DNA from 2 places in the Butyrivibrio sp. AD3002 genome. Region 2 is predicted to be linked to the other one. Evidence: predicted binding sites of a transcription regulator. Region 2 holds the regulator's gene; the other holds the start of a gene.
The links. The regulator Rex, encoded in region 2, represses fermentation and respiration genes when NADH is low (regulators of the CRP and FNR family bind a similar motif). The targets are predictions, from matches to a motif close to ATTGTTAANTANTTAACAAT.
Positions count from the first base shown of each region.

Region 1: a site for Rex is predicted at 7,550-7,569, ahead of gap (type I glyceraldehyde-3-phosphate dehydrogenase). Genes of this name have one in related genera too.

Region 1 covers NZ_ATVV01000012.1:10,635-21,674, reverse strand. Annotated here, with positions in the region: gene G596_RS0109580 (type II secretion system F family protein) at 1-711, opposite strand, end outside; gene G596_RS0109575 (transglutaminase domain-containing protein) at 726-1,847, opposite strand; gene G596_RS0109570 (RNA polymerase sigma factor) at 1,889-2,377, opposite strand; gene G596_RS0109565 (GGDEF domain-containing protein) at 2,388-3,110, opposite strand; gene G596_RS0109560 (hypothetical protein) at 3,287-3,523, shown strand; gene G596_RS0109555 (methyl-accepting chemotaxis protein) at 3,540-5,573, shown strand; gene G596_RS0109550 (histidinol-phosphatase HisJ family protein) at 5,652-6,482, opposite strand; gene G596_RS0109545 (cache domain-containing protein) at 6,506-7,348, opposite strand; gene gap (type I glyceraldehyde-3-phosphate dehydrogenase) at 7,630-8,655, shown strand; gene G596_RS0109535 (phosphoglycerate kinase) at 8,725-9,960, shown strand; gene tpiA (triose-phosphate isomerase) at 10,067-10,813, shown strand; gene tpiA (triose-phosphate isomerase) at 10,885-11,040, shown strand, end outside.
Region 2 covers NZ_ATVV01000001.1:96,972-108,011, reverse strand. Annotated here, with positions in the region: gene G596_RS23320 (hypothetical protein) at 1-622, shown strand, start outside; gene alr (alanine racemase) at 781-1,986, opposite strand; gene G596_RS0100430 (bifunctional ADP-dependent NAD(P)H-hydrate dehydratase/NAD(P)H-hydrate epimerase) at 2,035-3,678, opposite strand; gene G596_RS20365 (hypothetical protein) at 3,656-4,339, opposite strand; gene G596_RS20360 (redox-sensing transcriptional repressor Rex) at 4,372-5,022, opposite strand; gene G596_RS0100415 (hypothetical protein) at 5,325-5,660, shown strand; gene G596_RS0100410 (ABC-F family ATP-binding cassette domain-containing protein) at 5,730-7,724, opposite strand; gene G596_RS0100405 (FAD-dependent oxidoreductase) at 7,727-10,501, opposite strand; gene G596_RS0100400 (metallophosphoesterase) at 10,713-11,040, opposite strand, start outside.

The DNA.
Region 1 (11,040 bases), on a different contig from region 2:
GAGTCCTTCATAGGTGTCCATTCCGCTTGACAGAGTAAGTACCATTCCATTTGCAAATCTGGCGGTTGCAATCTCTCCGTAAATCTTTCTTATCGGAGGAATGTGCATGCCGATAGTTCTGAAAATATCATGCCCCTTTTTAGTTTTAACGAAGAAGATACAGCCGGCCGCAAAAATAACCATGATAGCTATAAACACGATGGAGTAGCGGTTTAGCGCGCTTCCTACAGCCAAGAGCGACCTCGAAAAGCTGTTCATGCTGGTTCCGAGCTGAGCGAATACCTGACCGAAAATGGGAAGCACCTGTGTGATCAGAACAATGATTACAACGATCATCATTCCTATCATTATGAGAGGGTAGGAGATGGCGCTGCTTATATTTGTGCGTATGGTATCTTCCTGCTCGTAGTAATCGGCAAGGGAATCCATTACCAGATCCAGATTACCGGACTCCTCACCTATTGTTACCATGTGTATCACATAGCTTGGAAAAGCTCCGGTCATCTGCAGGGCAACGTGAAATCTTTCGCCGGAACTCAGAATTTGTGAGATGGTCTTAAGTGTGGAATCATCCCCTTCAAATTTGAAATCCTGCAGCATGATTTCTATTCCTTCAAGCGGGGCAATACCTGCTTTTATCAGCATTGCCATCTGCCTGCAGAAAACGGATATCTCATAGTCAGATAGTTTTTTTTCAGCCTTTGAATTCATAGTGTTTTCCTCAGTTAATAAATATATTTAGTCTGGTAGTTTTCACCATCACCGATAAAGGATGCCAGCTTTGTGGTTTCTGTCGTGGAAGCAAAAGTCGGATCCATAAGCGACCATTTTTTGCCGTCGAATTGAATCATTCCGTTTACCCAGCCCACATCTTTTATATAAGTACTTATCCATGCATGGTATGCGGTTCCCGCGTAGCCGACCTCCATTCTGGTGGGTATCCTCTGGGACCTAAGCATTGATGTCATCAGCACGGCATAGTCAAGACAGATGCCTTTTCCGGTGGTCAGAACTTCATCTATGTCCGGAAGGTAACCGCTCTGTACGGTTTCAGCCTCCTCGTAGTCATAGGACATGCTGCTGATCAGGGCGTTATATATTGCGGAAACTACATCCAGGTCATCGTTTGCCGTGTAGGATAAATACTCGCTGTAGGCTATCGCCTGATTGCCCTCATTAAAGTTCACATATTGATTCGGATACAAAAACGGCAGGAATTCGTCATTAAGGGTGACCTCTATGTTTTGAGTAAATGCCGTTACATACTGTGTTCCGACCAGGTTTTCATAAACTGCGATGAGATATTTTCCATCCCCTGCCTGAAGAGGAAAAACCTCATCCTTTCCGCCGTCTGTTGTGAGGTTATAGGTGTATACAACTTCATCGGGACCGGTTATTCTGAGCTTTACCTTTGGCGATTCGCCGGTATAGCGTATTATCACATAGCCCTCAGATGCGTTTGTTGCATCAACCTTTGCGACATCGTTTTTGTATACGACTTTGCCGTCTGCCTTGGGTTTTAGACACACAGGGGTATTGTCCCTTGTTCCCTTAACAAGTGTCGAGACATCATAGGTCTCACGGTTAGCCATGGCTTTTGCGGCAAGCAGTCTGTCCGCGTCAATGACAATGCCGTGCGGCAGAACAAGCAGCAAAATCGGAGACAGGGTGATAATGACAAGCATAGCGAGGCTCACATAAATATTCACGGAAAGAAAATCCGGAGCGCTTTTTATAAAGCCTCTTGATGCTTTGCTCTTTTCCTGATTTTCTCCCGCAAAAGCACCGGCCTTCCCGGATAACTCCAATACCTCAAGGAGAGTGGAAGAAATCTCGTTATCGCTCATATGAAATTTATTCTTCCTGTCTTTTACATATTCCATAGTCATCACGCGCGTCTTAGTTTTCTTAGCTCTAAAATGTGTTCTCTTGAGTTTGTGAGGCTCTTTTCTACATGGCGCTTTGTAATATGAAGAGCGTTTGCAATATCCTTATCTGATAGTCCTACAAAATCATGCAGGAAGAAAATCTCTCTCTCAAAAAATGACAAAGATTCGATCTCTTCCGGATGGAGCAGTGAGTACAGATCGGTGCGGCCTTCTGCCATGACCCGGTCATAACATACGTCGAAAGCGATGCGGCGAAGCCACGCATCAAAAAGGGAAGGATCTTTGAGCTTAAGTATGTTCTTTACAACAATGGAGTATATTTCGCGCACAGCCTCAAGACTCCTGTCGTCTTCACCAAGGATGTGCCGGCAATAGTTGTAGGTATCATCCACGGTGAGACAGTAGATCTCTGTGAAAGCCTCTGTGTCGTCGTTCCACATATCAAGAACGAGCTGTTGTATTCTTGAAGAACGCTTCCCTAACATCATCTGTTGCACCTTAAGTAAGAACATTCGGGTTTTCAGTAAAATTCCTGTAAGCACAGGTTATTAAAGTATAAAAATGGTCTGCATTTACACTGTCCCCAAGGACGCTTGAATATGAAAGCGTTATGGGATTCTCCGGAGAAAGAGCATTCCTGTTGTGAATTCTTCTTCCGAGATCACCCAGGAAAAGATCGACGGCGGTTCTGTCACAGTTTTCGATTACGACCAAAAATTCATTACCGCTGTTTCTTCCAATAAGACCATACTGAGTTCCAACCGATTCAAGAATTGAACAAAAATCGGAAATGATTTTGTCACCGCTTCCACGTCCGCTTTTTTCATTTATCTCTTTTAAGTTATCCAGCACCATAAGGACACACCCTAGGTGCAGGAGCTTTTCGGGAGAGTCGTATTTCTGAGATATGCGGTCGATACTGTATCTGTTGGGGAGACCCGTGAGTTTATCAAGAAAAGACAGATCGCGCAGATCCCGAAGCATATTCCGGTTTTTCTTCATAAGAATAAAATCCAGGAAAACGCAAAGAAATCCTGTCAGAAGACAGAGCCATATAACTATAAAAGATACGAGATAAGCCTTGTCCTCAAAGATGGAACTGCGAAGATTCTGATTAGTTATAAGGATGAAAAAGTATATTGCTGCAAGCAAAATGAAAACTGCCATAAATACAGCTTTGGTGATGCATATTTTCTTTACAAGGTCAGGTTTTTTGGACATCCCCAATCTCCCTCCGTGGGCATAAAATGGCATATTTTCTTACTTAAATATTATAAGGTATAGGTTATTCAAAAAAAATGTTCTAACCATAAACTAAGGATAAAGTTAACCTAAAATATTCGGAAAATCACACATTAGCAAAATGGAATTTAGTATAATGAACGCGAGGTGGGATTATGATTATTTTGTTTGTCTTTATTTTGATGTTTATCATTATTTTGACTCTGGCAATCTATCTTTACATAGATGAGTGCATGCAGCTGCGAAAGCGGCTTTTGCGTCTCGGAGTAAAGAAGGATGAGATCATGTCATTTCCAAAAGGTCTTTGGATTTTCAGGCTTAAAGAGCTTTTATATGAAAAGGAAACCGAGCTGGCAGAAGAGTGTTTTCTGACAGTTGATAAGGATATTTAAAACGGAGGTAATTAAGATGGCACAGGAAAAAAAGGAACAAGGCGCACAAAAGAAAGGCTTTTCATTAAAAAGCGTAAAGCCGAAGCTTATCAGTGTTATGCTGCTTATCTGCATAATTCCGATACTGGTATCGGTTGTTGTAAGCTATCGCAGTTCAATGACTAACTCTTTAGAGGATGCTGAGTCAATTAATGTAAAGAAGGCTCAGGTAATAGAGAATGCTTACATGGAACACATTGAGCAGATGGTCAGTGCTCTTCAGACAGCAGCTTCGAGCCCTTATATGGTCAGCTATATGCAAACACCTGAAGATCAGCGTGATAACGAGGCTATGCAGGCCTGGCTCCAGGATATGGAGAGTAAGCTTGATGGAGACAACTCTATTGTAGTTACAGCTCCAGACGGAAATCAGGTGGTAAGGTCATCAGGAGAATTAACGAATATCGCTGACAGAGATTACTTTCAGAATGCGCTTAAGGGCAATACCTTTGTTTCTGGAGTATATGCCTCCAAGACTACAGGAAAGGCTACAATTTTCATTATTACCCCTATTTTTGATCAGGGGCAGCAGGTTATTGGAACCATAATGAGAAGTTATAGCCTTGATAATATGAATTCTTTTCTTGCGGAAAATGTTGATTCATCAAAGGGGGAAGAGGCTTTCATACTATCTTCAGCGGGCGAGCTTATCGGACATTGCGCGATGGAGATTGATGCAAATAATCTTATTGATTTTAGTGATTTTGGTCTTTATAAGCAATCTCAGTCTGCTGATAACGGAAGTACCATTGGAACGAATAATGGAATAAAGTATGTTATGTCCTTCCAAAAGGAACCCAAGACCGGTTGGCTTATTGTAACTGCAGCACAATATAATGTGATAATGGCACCCACATATAAATCCTGCAATATTATCATCGGACTTGGATTAGCCATGATAATCATTGCGATATTTGTATCCCTTAAGATGGCCAATTCCTTTACGCTTCCGCTTAAAGAGGTTAATGATTCCGTTAGTAAGCTTGCAGATGGCGAGTTTCATAGGATTACTAAGTTCACAAAAAGAGAGGATGAATTTGGTGAGATCATCAATAACACCAATGCGGTTATTGATAAACTGAATTCAATTGTTACAAGCATTAAGGATTCGACGATATCCGTGAACAGTTCGTCTGAGGAACTGGCGGATACTGCTAATCAGATTTCGCAGACAGCAGACGATGTATCCAATGCGGTTCAGGAAATTGCATCAGGTGCAACGCAGCAGGCTGACGAGATTCAGAGCGTAACAGAGAATGTCGGCAGTATCGGCGAAGCAACCGGCAATGTTCAGACCAGCACGGATGATCTTGCAAATCTTGCAGGCAGAATGCAGGAAGTCAGCACAGAATCTGCGCAGAGTCTTGCAGACCTGCAGCATAGTTCCGAGAGCATGAGCGAGAGTATCGTACAGATCACGGAGAAGATTGGTGCAACCAGTAAGGCAGTTGAGAATATCAACGAGAAGGTTATGGGAATTGCATCCATTGCATCCCAGACAAACCTATTGTCACTTAATGCTTCCATCGAGGCAGCAAGAGCAGGCGAAGCAGGAAAAGGCTTTGCGGTTGTTGCTGAGGAAATCGGAAAGCTTGCTGATGATTCCAGAACTATGGCAGATGATATCAGAAGAGAGATGGATGTGCTGTTGTCAGAGTCTCAGTCAGCGGTTGCTATGGCATCAGAGGTTCAGAGACAAAACGACGAGCAGCAGGCAGTGCTCGGCAGTACAGTTCAGAGCGTAAATGCTATGATAGAAGACATTTCATCAACGGTTGTAAGTGTTAAGAGTATTGAAACTGACGCAGGAACCTGCGTAGATGCAAAGAATGTGGTTGCCGATGCTATGGCATCACTGTCCGCTATTTCGCAGGAGAACGCTGCATCCTCAGAGGAGACCGGTGCTTCCATGCAGGAGCTTTCAGCAACCGTTACAACGCTGGCATCCTCAGCAGACTCCCTTAAGGAAGTTGCCGAGAAGCTTAATGCCGAAATGGCGTTCTTTAAGTAAGCACCCAGCGAGGTTATTTCGAGCTGCTGGTGCGCACTTAGTTCTGGCGAGCAAAGCGAGAGCAGAACTTCCTTATGATCAAAGCTTAATAAACGTGCCCTTACGTTTGGCGAACAGTGTGTAATACCTGAAGCCGCAGGCTTTGGCGATTTCTACAGCGGTTTCGAAGCCAAGACCGACATTCTCGGGCTTGTGCGCATCGGAACCAAAGGTTATGATCTCGCCGCCCAGCTCTTTGTAGCGGGCGAGGACTTCGCGTGAGGGATTGGGATCTCCCAAAGTGGGCTCTGTATAAAGGGACTTGGTGTTTACATCAAGTCCTTTTCCTTTTGCAATAAGAGTCTTCAGGATCTCATCGATGACATCTGAATAATCCTTGTAGGTGTAGTTCTTATTCAGATTAGGAGCGTAGCGCACAAGGTAGTCCAGATGGCCGAGGACATCAAAATCGTCGAATAAGTTTATGTTCTCGAGAGTTGATTCGAAAAACTCGGTAAAGGCTTCCTTTTCAGTGCGTCCCTCATAGAAAGAAGCAAAGTAGGGATCTTTTCCGTGGCATACGTGATTGGAACCTATGATAAAGTCGAAGGGATATTTCTTTGCATACTCGAGATTTGCGTCCACAACCTGTGGCTGCATTCCAAGCTCGATTCCAAAATAAATATCAATGGTATCGGCATAATTATCTTTAATAGAAGAGTACTCTTTATAATAGGCATCCGTATCGACTACGAACTGATCCGTTATTCCGTCCGGAACATCGGGATAGTCCATGTCCATGTGCTCTGTGATACAAATTGCGGGTAGCTGCTTTTTGATAGCCTGCTCTATGACAGCTTCCATGGGAGAGTCGCAATCTCCCGAGTGGTGTGTGTGCATATGAAAATCTGCCGGTAATTGTTTTGACATGTTTTTTCTCCGTTATGAATTCATTATTTTTCTTCTTCTTTTACCACGCAAATGGTCCAGTCCGAAGCTTCGTTTCTTAAATGATAGAGATTATACCAGGTGCCCTGTCCATTATTGGCTCTGTAAAGACCTTCCCCTGTTTCCTGAGTCATGAAGAGCTCGTGGCTCAAATCTTCGACTGAGTCACCGTTTGCTGCAAATTGGGAATGAGCCGCAAGCATTCCCGAGCTGTCCACAAGAAATGCGTGATCATTCTGGTCTGCCAGGATTTTATGAAAATTGAAAAGATCATAGTTTCTCTGAACGATACCCAGGATATTACCGCTTTCGGATTTGACCGGAACGGCAAAGGTTACTAATAGAGCACCTGTTGATTTTGAAACAATGACATCAGATATGGCATTTTCTCCGCTTATGGCTTTTGCGAAATAATCTCTTTCAGAGACATCCTTAAGGTCGCCTTCTGTACTAAGGAGCTGCATGCCGTCAGCGCCGGTAAGAATGATTTTTGAATCCTCGGAAAGAGAAGATTCAACACTCTGCAGATAAGATAATTCACTGTCTGCAAGTTCTGCATTGGCAGTATCTTCCATATAAGAAATTGTGGAAGGCGATAATGCAACAGCCTCAAGGGATCCCAGATTCTCGTCTATAACCCTTTGCCACTCGCCTTCAATATTATGTGCTTCCCATTTCATGGAATCGTGAGTACTGCTGAGTACCTTGTCCGAGGTTTTCATGTGATTAACCGAAAGAAATGCGATAAGCGGAATCAGGAATGCCAGAAGTAAACCAACTATTATTACTACAATAATAATTGTTTTCATACTAATTCCTGAAAAATTGTTGTTTTCTGTGTCTCCCATAATGATCTCCTTGTAAATCATAAATCTTTTTGTTCAAAAACATCCTATATTCTAGAGTATAGAAAGAATTTTATCAATTAAGAGTTCAGATAAAACGATTATGCGTACATTTTTGATTCTATATAAGGAAATTTTTGATAATTCTGTGTTTTTGCCCAAAGATTACTTGAAAAATTGAGAGAAGTTAGATAAAATAAATTTGCTGTCAAATTTTTGACAATCACGTTGTAAAGAATTAGTAGCAGCAAATAAATTTTAATATCATTTTAGGAGGACTTAAAATGGCAGTAAAGGTAGCAATCAATGGTTTTGGCCGTATCGGTCGTCTTGCATTCAGACAGATGTTTGAGCACGAGGGAACAGAGATCGTAGCAATCAACGATCTTACAGCACCCAAGATGCTTGCACACCTTCTTAAGTATGACTCTTCACAGGGTAAGTACAAGTATGCTGATAAGGTATCTTTCGATGACGATTCCATCACAGTAAACGGAAAGAAGATCACAATTTACAAGGAAGCTGACGCTAATAACCTTCCTTGGGGTAAGATCGGTGTAGACGTTGTTCTTGAGTGTACAGGTTTCTACACATCTAAGGACAAGGCTCAGGCACACATCAACGCTGGTGCAAAGAAGGTTGTTATTTCTGCTCCTGCAGGAAATGATCTTCCTACAATCGTATATAACGTTAACCACGAGACACTTACAGCAGATGACAACATCATCTCTGCAGCTTCTTGTACAACAAACTGCCTTGCACCTATGGCTAAGGCTCTTAACGACTATGCACCTATCCAGTCCGGTATCATGGCAACAATCCATGCTTACACAGGTGATCAGATGATCCTTGACGGACCTCAGAGAAAGGGTGACCTTAGAAGAGCTCGTGCAGGCGCTGTTAACATCGTTCCTAACAGCACAGGTGCTGCAAAGGCTATCGGCCTTGTTATTCCTGAACTCAACGGCAAGCTCATCGGCGCTGCTCAGAGAGTACCGGTTCCGACAGGTTCCACAACACTTCTTTTCGCTGTAGTTAAGAGCAGCACAGAAGTTACTAAGGAGAGCATCAACGAGGCTATGAAGAAGGCTTCTGATCCTGAGACATTCGGTTACAACGAGGATGAGATCGTATCTTCTGATATCGTTGGAATGACATATGGTTCACTCTTCGATGCAACTCAGACAATGGTTACAAAGATTGGTGACGACCTCTATGAAGTTCAGGTTGTTTCATGGTATGACAACGAGAACTCTTACACATCTCAGATGGTTCGTACAATCAAGTACTTTGAAAAATTTGTTAAGTAATCACTGATTAAGAAAAGGTCCGGTCCGTAAGGACCGGGCCTTAAATTTTATAACAAGGAGGCTATTATAATGGCACTTAATAAGAAATCTGTTGATGATTTCAGCGCAAAGGGCAGAAGAGTACTTGTTCGTTGTGACTTCAACGTACCGCTCAAGAATGGTGAAATCACAGACGAGACACGTATCAATGCTGCACTTCCTACAATCAAGAAGCTTATCGCAGATGGCGGCAAGGTAATCCTTTGCTCACATCTTGGTAAGGTTAAGAATGGCCCCAACGAGGGTGAGTCTCTTGCTCCTGTAGCTAAGAGCCTTTCTGCTAAGCTTGGCAAGGACGTTAAGTTCATCGCTGACTACAACGTAACAGGTGCAGATGCAACTGCTGCTGTAGAGGCTATGGGCGAGGGTGATGTAGTTCTTCTTCAGAATACACGTTTCCGTGGCAAGGAAGAGACAAAGCCTTCAGATGCAGGCGAAGCTTTCGCAAAAGAGCTTGCAGATCTTTGTGATGATTATGTATGTGACGCTTTCGGTTCTGCTCACAGAGCACACGCTTCCGTAGCTGTTGTTACAAAGTATGTTCGTGAGAAGGGTGGCAACTGCGCAGTTGGTTACCTTATGCAGAAAGAGATCGATTTCCTCGGCAATGCCGTTGAGAATCCGGTTCGTCCTTTCGTAGCAATCCTTGGCGGCGCTAAGGTTGCTGATAAGCTTAACGTTATCAATAACCTCCTTGAGAAGTGCGATACACTTATCATCGGTGGTGGTATGGCTTACACATTCCTTAAGGCTAAGGGCTATGAAGTAGGTCTTTCACTCGTAGATAACGAGAAGATTGATTATTGTAAGGAGATGATGGAGAAGGCTGAGAAGAACGGCAAGAAGCTTCTTCTTCCTGTTGATACAGTTGTATCAGGCGGATTCCCGGATCCTATCGACAATCCTAATATTGAGACAGCAATCGTTGAGTCCAACGCAATTCCTTCTGACAAGGAAGGTCTTGATATCGGTGTGAAGACAAGAGATCTTTTCGCAGATGCTGTAAAGAGTGCAAAGACTGTTGTTTGGAACGGACCTATGGGTGTATTCGAGAACCCTGTACTTGCTGAAGGTACAAAGGCTGTTGCTAAGGCGCTTGCAGAGACAGATGCTACAACAATCATCGGTGGTGGTGATAGTGCAGCAGCTGTTAATCAGCTTGGTTTTGCTGACAAGATGAGCCACATCTCAACAGGTGGCGGTGCTTCACTTGAGTTCCTTGAGGGTAAGGAGCTTCCCGGTGTTGTTGCTGCAGATAACAAGTAATACTTATCGAGGTATTTCTCGAGCTTAGTATTACTGTTAGTTCGATCGAGCACGAAGTGCGAGAGTCGAACTTCCTTATGAAAAACAATAAAGGAGACTTATTAAAATGGCACGTAGAAGAATCATTGCCGGCAACTGGAAGATGAACATGACACCTTCTGAAGCTGTAAAGCTTGTTGCTGAGCTTAAAGATTTAGTTAAAAATGATGATGTAGACGTAGTTTACTGCGTTCCTGCAATTGATATCGTTCCTGTCGTAGAGGCTGTAAAGGGCACAAACGTTAATGTTGGTGCTGAGAACTTCTACATCGAGGATAAGGGTGCTTTCACAGGTGAGATTTCCGCACCCATGCTCGTAGATGCAGGCGTTAAGTATGTTATCATGGGACATTCCGAGAGAAGAGACATCTTCGGCGAGAATGATATTCTTATCAATGCTAAGGTTAAGAAGGCATTTGCTGCAGGTCTTACACCTATCCTTTGCTGCGGTGAGTCACTTGCACTTCGTAAGGCCGGTACTTACAAGGAGTGGATCGAGAGACAGATCACATGGGATCTTAGCGGTGTAACAGCTGATCAGGTTAAGAAGCTTGTTATCGCTTACGAGCCTATCTGGGCTATCGGAACTGGCGAGACAGCAACTGCTGACCAGGCTGAAGAAGTTTGTGCATTTATCCGTGAGCTTGTTGCTAAGCTTTACGATCAGGCTACAGCTGATGAAGTTCGTATCCAGTACGGCGGATCAATGAATGCAGGCAACGCTGCTGAGCTTCTTTCAAAGCCCAACATCGATGGCGGTCTTATCGGTGGTGCTTCACTTAAGCCCGACTTTGGTAAGATTGTTAACGCATAATATATATTAAAATAAGAGATGAGTTCAGTTGGCTTCATCAACTGAACTCATTTTTATATGGAGTATTTGTAATGTCTAGAAAAAGAATAGTAGCCGGAAATTGGAAGATGAATATGACACCGGCAGAGACGACTGCTTTTATTGCAAAGCTTCGTCCGCTGGTTGACAATACAGAGGTTGACGTCGTTTTATGTGTGCCTGCTATTGATATTATCCCTGCAATGACA
Region 2 (11,040 bases):
TCCGATATTTCTTGTATTTATCGGTGCAGGGACCTTTGTCTATGCGGGAAGAATTTTGCTCATCCCAGTACTGATAGATCTATTCGGATATCTTGTCGGAAGCGTAATTATAGGAAAATCGTCTTCTGATGTATTCAAAGCCAGATATCGCAGACTTTTCCCTTCAGTAGGACGAAAGCTTAACGAAAAGAGCTATGACAGATGGCTTCAAAGACACCACGATGAGTTTGAAAATGATACTTTCGGTCAGACAAAAAGACAGAAAGCTCTTGATGATTTTTATGAAGAGGACTACGAAGATGAATATGAGGATGATTACAGTAATGAATATGAAGAAGATTTTGAGGAATATGAAAATGGATCAGACCTCTATTATGAGGAAGACTTTGATGATACAGAATATGATGAAGAACCAATAAAAAGCCGCTTTTATAAACCATTTAAGCACAGCTCTGCTGCTGAGCACTTTGACTTCTTTGCCGGATGCACAACCCTTGATTCAGCAAATAAAAAATATAAATCTCTTGTAAAGCTCTATCACCCGGATAATATGGATGGTGATACTTCGGCTTTGCAAGAGATAAACCATCAATACAGCGAAGCAAAAAAAAGGCTGGGGTAACCCCTCATCCGTCAGCTTCGCTGACACCTGTCTTCGCTCCGCTTCGGTCCGCGCTGAACTGACGGTCTACGTTCCACTCCGGTCGTTGCTAAGCACTCGTCCCCCGGACGAGTAGCAACCCCGGACGTCGAGCGCCCCCAAGGGGAAGGCTTTTTTTATTAAATCTCAAAATCCTTTAATATTTTTCCATCTTTGACATAAAGTCTTGGAACGCGGTGATTTAAATCGCAGGTAAATTCATAGTTAAATCTTCCGCTGATCTCACCAAGCTCCTCGACAGTTATTCTAGCGGGTTCTCCTTCTCCGAAAGAGCTTTCGGCAGTGCCTATAAGGATAACCTCATCTCCCTCTTTTGCATTGGGAATACCGGATATATCCACCATAAACTGATCCATGCATACTCTTCCGAGAATTCTGGCTTTTTCACCATGAATAAGAACATATCCCTTGCCACCTGAAAGGCTTCTGGGATAACCATCACCATAACCTACCGGAATGGTCGCAATTCTCATTCTCCTATCGGACACAAATGTTCCGCCATAGCTCACGGGAGTGTTCTCCGGGATATCCTTTATGTATGATATATGGCTGTATAACGACATTACGGGCTTAATGTCTATCTTATTTCTGCTCACCTCTTCCGAAGGCCACATGCCGTACATGGTTACACCACACCTGACCATATCCATATGAGCTTCGGGCATATCGATTATGCTTGCACTATTTGAGCAATGCACTATCGGTATCTTGTATCCGTTATATTCTTCAACTTTTGAAACAAAATCACCGAACTCCTTAAGTCTTGTGTGGGCATCGGTAAGATCAGCCTCATCAGCTCTTGCAAAATGGGTAAAAATACCCTCAACCTCTATTCCGTCTGTAGCAAGAGCAGTTTTTACAAAGTTCTCGCCATCAGCATCAGGGCGAATTCCAATCCTGCTCATTCCACAGTCCACTGCAATATGCACATGAAAAACCTCTTTTCCGCCCTGAGCTCGTCTCTTTTTTACACGCTCTGACAAATGATTCAACATGTCATATCTGAAAACCGCAGGCCTTATATTCTCTCTGAGCATTCTCTCGTATGCATAAGGGAAAGTGTAGCCTAAAACAAGAATAGGCTTACTTACGCCTGCTTCTCTTAATTCAAAGGCTTCCTCTGCAGTTGCTGTTGCGAATCCCCATATATAAACATCATTTTGGAGCATCCTTGCGATCGGAACCGCACCAAATCCATAGCCGTCTGTCTTAACTACAGCCAGCATTTTTGTATTTCTCGGAAGCGAATTATACATACAATCCACATTGTGGGATATCGCATCCAAGTCTACCTTTGCATATACTCTTGAATATTCATCAAGCATTTCTCATATTGCCTCTGATTTCATAATATTTGTTTTTTAACTCAAAGCTTAACAGCTCATATTTCCGGAAAAAATATCTCGAAGACTTCTTGAGATATCTCTTGCCGTCATACCCTGCCTTCCGTGCTTTACTGCCGCCATATCTCCTGCTACACCATGCAGATAAGCACCGGCCACAGCAGCTTCAAAGACATCACTGTATCCTGAAAGAACGAGCGCACCCAAAAGACCTGCAAGAACATCACCACTTCCTGCAGTCGCCATTCCATCATTTCCGCTTATATTAATAAAATTTCTTTCTCCGTCGGAAATAACACTTCGTGCGTCCTTACATATAATACTCGCATGAAATTCTTTTGCAAGTCTTGCCGTCTCATCCATGATACAAGTCCTGCAATCATGTATATCCTTACCGCTAAGTCTTGAAAACTCAGCCAGATGAGGCGTCATAATAATATCTGCATTGTATGCGCAAACAAGATCTCTTATATCTTTTTCGGATGATATGATATTAAGTGCATCCGCATCAAGAATAAGAGGGAGCACAGCATTTTGAAGAATAATCTTCATGATTTCTTTTGCAGAATTACTGATTCCTATTCCCGGTCCGCATATTATAGCATCCGCCCATCCGATTGCTGAAATAAGAGCTTCTTTGCTTTTGCTATATTCGATAGTATCAGAAAGATTGAATCCCTCTTCGGTATAAGTATCCGTCATGGCTTCAGGCAGAAGTGTCTGAATAGCCGAGAGATTTGCCTCATCTGTATAAACCTTTATCATGCCGGCACCGCTTCGAATGCAGCTCTCAGCAGCCATTATGCATGCACCGCTTATTTTTTTACTTCCGGCAACCACAAGAACTTTCCCAAACGAACCTTTATTACCCGCAGGATTTCTTGGTGGCAGCAGCTTAACCGGGATTTCCTTTTTATCAGGGATGTCAACATACTTAAATTTGGGATAATCCTTCAAAAAGCCATCCTCAGTGATACCCACATTCACTATATGTATCTCACCTGCATGAGCAGCTCCAGGATAAAAAACAAGCCCCATTTTCAAAAAGCCAAAGGTCACTGTCTCATCTGCCCTTATTGCATAGCCATGTACCTGCCCCGTATCCGAATTAATACCTGTTGGTATGTCAGCTGCTATAACATGTGGGAATTTCCCATCATAATCTTCTCTTGAATAATTGATTTCCCATACCGCGGCTGAATAATCCCCCGTAAGGTCCCTTGAGCAGCCTATCCCCAGCATGGCATCAATTATTACGTCACATTTTTTTATTTGAGAGCCAAGTTTGGACTGATCAAAATCCACGACATTAAGGCCATAGGACAATGCTATTTTCAGCTGTGAGCTACATGCGGAAGTCCTTTTTGTATTTGAAGCCTTATCACTTAGACTGTGATTAACAAGAACAAGCGTGACAGGTATTTTATCCTGAAAAAGAAGTCTGGCCGCTGCAATTCCATCACCGCCGTTATTCCCACTTCCCGCAAGAATCAGAACCTTACCGCCCTCCGGAAGAGCTTTTTTTACATATTTGCATATAGAAAGCGCCGCCCTTTCCATAAGAACATCCTGCGGCACTCCGAACTCGGAGATTGTAGCCGCATCACATCGCTTCATCTCGGCAGCGCTTACAACATAATTTGAATTTTTATCAATTATCGGTAAATTTTTCATCTTCTACTATTATCCCATCGCGTTCAGTCATTCCGGGTCTGATTACAGGGTGTCGTTTTTCAGGATCGTACTTTAGATCAAAGAGATCAATAACTTCAGGTCCGAAAATGTTGTGCATATAGGAATATACATTAAAGTTTTCGAGCTCTTTTTCCTGCATTCGGATAATATTCTTTTTCAGCTGTACCCTTACTTTTGATATCCACTCATCAACAGCATCGATTTCGAGGGTATTATCATGCATTCTTTTATAAAAGATATTCATCGTCTCGATCATGAGCTGATAATCGATCTGATAAATCTCTCTGGGAAGTCCGAGCATATCGTCCTCGCACTCCTCTATCTTATCATTGCACTCCTTGATAAGGCGTGTATGATCATCAATTTCGGCCTCAATCTTCTTCCGCCTCTTTGGATTCTTTCCCGCATCATCTCTTAGGACAACAATCTCACCGAGAAGCTTTTTCTTAAGCCTCTTTATGTCCTTAATTTTTTCCCTTGTCTTTTCCTGTATGTTCACAAGCTTATTAAGCTCAGCCTCAAGCTCCTTTATTTTGGGAGTTTTGGGACTAAGAAGGAAAAGCTGTTGCCATTTTTCATCCTTGGAAAGAATCGGAATATCCTTTCCGACAAGAGCATCAGAATAGTCGTTATTAGCCATATCGGCATCCTCCAAGCGGTTTAAATCACTTGTTATTTCCTGGAGTTGTGATTATTTTCATATCTATCAATGCTATATGAAAGTTTCATAAGCGAATCTGACAGATGAACATTTTCGACCTGAACATTCTCAGGAAGATCAAGATCAACATGTGCGAAATTCCATATAGCCTTTATGCCGCATTTTACAAGTTTATCCGCCATAGGAACAGCCTGATCCTTAGGTATTGCAAGGACCGCAATCTCTATCTTATTTTCTTTTACAAACTGTTCAATCTCTTCGACAGGTCTGATCTCAATATCACGTATTTTCTTACCATGAAGCTTAGGATTTAAATCAAAAGCTCCTTTAAATATAAATCCTCTGTTGAAGAAATTGTTATAACCGGAAAGAGCCTGTCCAAGATGACCTGCCCCAATAATGATAAGTGTATGCTCCCTGTCAAGGCCGAGTATCTTACCTATTTCCTCATATAAGTACTCAACATTATAGCCGTAGCCTTGTTGTCCGAAGCCTCCGAAATTATTAAAATCCTGCCTGATCTGTGAAGCAGTAACCTTCATAATATCGCTGAGTTCCTGAGATGAAACTCTATCTATTCCCTGACTTTTCAGTTCACCTAAGTATCTGAAATAGCGGGGCAATCGGCTGATAACAGCCTGAGATATTTCTTTTCTCGCCATACATCCTCCATGACTGACACCGAAAAAATTATGTTATTTATTACTCTGTAAAATTCGGCTAATTTTAATTATACTATCTGTTAAATTTTCGTCAATCTTATAAATTGACTTTACAATAATTTTATTTGTCATTAATACAAATTTGAAAAAATGTTTCAACGTAGATAATATCTGATGAAATTAGTTTTCAGAAATATGCATTTTTATCTTTTCTTTAATACCCAGTTTATGAATTGTTTCGAATTGGAAATTATAATAACCATATCTTCTTATGTAGTTTTTTAGAAGTTGGAGATAAAAATATGGGAATGTCAATTGATGGATTAGGTGCTTACAATATGTACCAGGCAAGGCCTATGAATTATACAGTATCCAATCAGGCTCCTGTATCGGATGTGTATGACAAGCATAAGGCTGTTGGTGATATCGCCACTGTTGCTCCTGTCGTTTATCCTAATGCTCAGGAAGTAAAAGTCGGTGAAGTTGCCAGTACCGATGGCAAGGATGAAGCTCTGAAAGTAAGCCAGCAATATAATCAGATTGCTTCAAAATTCGGTAACACAACGGTAGGTTACGGACGTGATATGTCAGGTTATTCCTACAGTCAACCCGGTAGTTCCTTTGATGCTTTTGCATAAGGGTTTTAAATGAGAAAAGGAAAAAAAGAAGCTCTTCCAAGTTAGTCCTTGAAAGAGCTTCTTTTTTGATTACTCAGATAAGGTTTCCCATTCATCATAGAGTTCCGAAAGGCGTTCTTCGTTTGATGAAAGTTCATCGGATAGCTTTCGAACCTTAGCAAGATCGGTCGCTACATCAGGATCTGAGAGTTCTTCATTTATTTTCTCATTCCTCTCTTCCAACTTAGCTATCTCATCTTCACATTTTTTCAGAGCAGCTTCCTGTTTACGCTTTCTTGCTGCTTCTTCTTTTTGTGCTTTCCAGTCTGCTGCACCTGAACCGGAATCAGCATCGGAAGTACTTCCTTTTGAAGCAAGCTTGCCAAAACCCGAACCTGAAACAGCATCAGCAGAATCCATCTCGATTCCTCTGCCAAAAGAGGAATTATCTCCTTTTTCAGCAATAGCACGAGCTGTCTGTTCCTCACAATGCTCCATATAGTAATCGTAGTTACCAATATAATTAACCAGTGATCCGTGAGTAAGATCAAGTATTCTGGTCGCTGTTTTGTTTATAAAATATCTGTCATGGCTGACATATAAAACAGTTCCTTCATATCCGCAAAGAGCATCCTCAAGAATTTCCTTGCTGGTAATATCCAGGTGGTTCGTAGGCTCATCGAGAATCAGGAAATTAGCTTCTGAAAGCATAAGCTTTGCAAGTGAAACCCTTCCCTTCTCTCCGCCGGAAAGATCTCCGATGCGTTTAAACACATCATCACCGGTAAAAAGAAACGCTGCAAGAGTGTTCCTGATCTCAGTATTATTCATTGACGGATATGCATCGGATAATTCTTCAAAAAGAGTCTTTTCATTGTGAAGAACCTGATGTTCCTGATCGTAATAACCGACATGAACCTTTACACCGAGAATGATTTCTCCTTCATCAAGAGTCTCCATGCCATTAATGATTTTAAGCATTGTTGTCTTACCGGTTCCGTTATCGCCGATAATTGCAACACGCTCACCCCTCTTAATATCAAAAGAAATGTCCTTAAAAAGCTGCTCATTTCCAAAGGATTTGGCAATACTCTCAACATGCATTACGTCATTACCGCTCACGCAGTTAGGTGTAAGGGTTATACGCATATCATCCCTTACCTCCGTGGGCTTCTCAAGACGTTCTATCTTATCGAGCATCTTCTCTCTGCTCTCGGCACGTTTGATACTCTTTTCACGGTTAAACTGTTTAAGCTTATCTATAACTTCTTCCTGATGCTTAATTTCTGCCTGCTGATTCAGATATGCCTTCAGCTTGGCAGCTCTGATCTGCTCGCGTTTTTTGGCATATGCAGTATAGTTTCCAATATAAACATCAGCATTTGTCTGATCTATTTCGATCACTTTTTGGGCGATACGATCCAGAAAGTATCTGTCATGGGATACAATAAGCACTGCACCCTTATAATTCATAAGATAACCCTCAAGCCACCTTATAGAGTTCATATCGAGATGGTTTGTAGGCTCATCGAGAATTATAAGATCCGGGCTCTGCAAAAGAAGCTTACCCAAAGCCACTCTGGTCTTCTGACCTCCGGAAAGTGTCGATATTTTCTTATCGAATTCATCCTCAGAAAATCCAAGACCTTTTGCTACACCAATGACCTCACTCTCCCAGGCATAACCGTTTTTAAGCTGGAATTCGTGGTTCATCTGAGCATAGCGTTCCATGAGCCGATCGAGTTCTTCGCCGCGAAGAATATCCATCTGAGCTTCCGCAGCTCGTATCTCAGTCTCCAGATCAATAACATCCCTTTTCATCTCGCGAAGCTCTTCATAGATGCTGTGCGCACTGTCTATGTTCTGATTCTGAGCAAGATATCCAAAAGTCGTGTCTCTTGAAAACGTAACCGATCCGGTATCGGGAGTAAGCTCACCAATAATCATTCTGATGAGCGTTGTCTTCCCTGCACCGTTTATTCCTACTATCGCAGCCTTCTCGTTATCCTCAATATGAAAAGATACTCCCTTCAAAACATCCTTACCATCAAAGGATTTTGAAAGATCATGACAGTTTAGTACCAAAATTATTTGTTACCTTTCACCTTGTTAATTACTATTTTGGCCGCACGCTTCGCAGCATACGGTCCGACCAATTTGAGCTTATCCTCTGATCTTACCATAGTACTTGCTTCAGGTATATCCCTGCTAAGATGAATTGCATCAAATTCGCATTTTGTTGTGCACAGACCGCAACCGATACATTTGTTTTCATCAACAGTAGTTGCACCGCATCCAAGGCATCTGTTTGCCTCTTTCTTTACCTGCTCCTCTGTGAGGGTAAGGCGAAGATCGTCAAAGGTATCCTTTGCAATTCCGGCTTTTTTGCCAGGAATTTGACGCGGAGCATTGTCAAAGCTCTCAACAAGTATATCATCCTTATCAAGTTCTATAAACTCTCTTCTGTCTCTTGCAAGGTCAAGTCTGTTTCCGGGATGTACAAAACGGTTCATTGAAACGCATGCTTCTCTACCACCTGCGATAGCATCAATTGCAAATCTGGGACCTGTAAATACATCTCCGCCTGCAAAAATATCAGGCTCTGCAGTCTGAAGTGTAAGTGAATCAGCAATAACTCCACCGTTAGGACGAAGTTCAACCTTGGTTCCCTTAAGAAGGTCACCCCATACAATTGACTGTCCAATGGACTGAAGAACGTTCTCACATTTAATAGTGATGGTCTCGTTCTCATCGTACTTAGGATTGAATCTTCCGTCAGGATCCTTTACAGAAGTACATTTTTTGAATACTATGCCTGTAACCTTACCGTTTTCTGTAAGAATTTCCTTAGGTCCCCATCCGTTTAATACTTCAATGCCTTCTTCTTTAGCTTCCTCAACTTCATCCTTTGCGGCAGGCATTTCTTTTTCACTCTCAAGGCAAAGCATTGTCACCTTTGTAGCACCTGCTCTTACTGCAGTTCTTGCAACGTCGATTGCTACGTTACCACCGCCGACAACAACAGTGTCGCCATTTAATCTTACACTGTGATCAAGGTTAACCTTTCTGAGGAAATCAACACCTGTCTGAACTCCTTCAGCGTCCTCACCGGGAACACCTGCAAGTCTTCCGCCCTGGCATCCGATTGCAAGGAAAAATGCCTTATACCCCTGTTTCCTGAGTTCCTCGATAGTAACATCCTTACCTACTTCAACGCCGCACTTGAACTCTACGCCCATCTGCTTCATAACGTCAATCTCGGCCTCGATGATATCTTTTTCAAGACGATAGCTGGGAATACCGTTCATAAGCATTCCACCTGGTCTCTTTTCCTTCTCGAATACTGTTACCGGATAACCGTCTCTTCTGAGGAAATATGCTGCGGAAAGTCCTGCGGGGCCTCCACCGATAATAGCCATCTTGTAGTCGTCTGACCACATTCCGCCGTCGTGCTTTTCGCAAAGCGGAACATATCTTGATTCCTTCCTAAGATCAAGAGAAGCTATGAACTTCTTGATTTCATCGATTGCCAGAGGCTGATCGATAGTACCTCTTGTACAAGCATCCTCACAGCGTCTGTTACATACAGCACCACAGATCATCGGAAGCGGATTATCCTGCTTTATAAGCTTAAGGGCATCCTCATATCTTCCTTCTGCAGCCATCTTGATATATCCCTGAACGGAAAGATGTACGGGGCATGCTGTCTTACAGGGAGCTGTACCTGTTTCATAGCAGTTAACTTTATTATCATCACGATAATTGTAATTCCACTTTTCAGGTCCCCACTTCTTGGAATTAGGAAGTTCCTGTTTAGGATAAGTAACCTGTGAGCCATCCTTTTTGCAAAGCTTCTGACCAAGCTTAGCTGCACCTGCAGGACATACCTCAACACATTTTCCGCAAGCAACGCACTTATCCTTCTCGACATGTGCACGGTATGCAGATGCAGAAAGGTTGGGTGTGTTATAAAGCTGTGAGGTACGAAGTGCATTACATACACCGGGAGCACAGTTACAGATAGCAACTATTTTTCCTTCTCCATCGATATTTGTAATCTGGTGAACATATCCGTGGCGTTCTGCACGCTCAAGAATCTCGTAAACTTCTTCCTTGCTTACATAATGGCCAATTCCACGGCTTTCCATATACTCAGCCATATCGCCCATTCCGATACAGTAGTCGCCGCGAATTTCACCGCTTCCCTCTCCGCGCATTGTCTGCTGTTTTCTGCAGGAACACTCGGAGATACCGTATTTATCATACATATCAATCCATCTTGAAAGATGCTCAACAGGGACTGATGTATTCTCAATGCTGATAGCTTTCTCAACAGGAATAACGTGCATACCTACACCTGCTCCTCCGGGAGGAACCATCTGAGTAATGCCGCCAAGCGGAAGCTGTGTCATAAGATTAAAGAATGTTGCAAGCTGCGGGAATTCATCCGTAAGCTTATCCTGCATCATCATGAACTCGGCAGAACCGGGTACGAAAATCGGAAGCTCATACTGCTTGTGCTTATCTGCAGTTTTTGCGCGATTCATCTCAACAATACCGATCCATACGAGACGATCTATCATCTTCTGAGCATCTTCGACGCTCATATTGTTCATTGAGGCAAGTTCCTCAATACTGTAAGGCACACGAGTCTTCTTAAAGTTGATAAGGAACTTAACCTGCTCTTTATTAAGAATAAGGTCAAGCATCCAATACTCGGGGTCTCTGTTGTTAAGCTTTCCAAAAAGCTTCTTCGCATAGCGATCGGTAATCATGGATGCAAGCTTTAAAACAAGCTGCTCCTTCTCGGGATCCTCTGCCACATAATTTGGATCCTGCCAATAATCATTCTCATTGATCATCGGGTCACCGATTTTCCAGTCTTTAATACTGTTACCCATAAGAAATAACCTACTTTCTAAAAAATTGCATAATTATAGCGCACGATGCGGCATCACATTTCTCTCCTGTCTCATCAATGCGCAAACTCCTACTACATGTAACATAATATCATATATCCACGATTTAAGATACCCATTTTCCCCCATAAAATGAGCCTTTGGAAACTCTTTGTTAAAGAATTTTCAAAGGCTTGAAATCTAGATAGTCCCCGGAAACGAGACTATATTTTATACCGTCAATTTTTCCCCAAAGACTGTCATGAAATCTCTCTTTTCCATGACAATGAGCATAAATCACCTGCTCTGCTCCGTAGGCCTTCGCCATAAAAGTAAATCTGCTTGTTCTTTCATCAATTGAAGTTGGCGGATAGTGCAGGAACATTATAAACTTCTCAAAACCGTCTGCCCTGGCCGCTTCAAATGATATCTTTAATCTTTTTGCCTCACGTTCAATCAGCATATCGGCGTGCTGCCTTGTATCGAATCCTTCATAACAATAT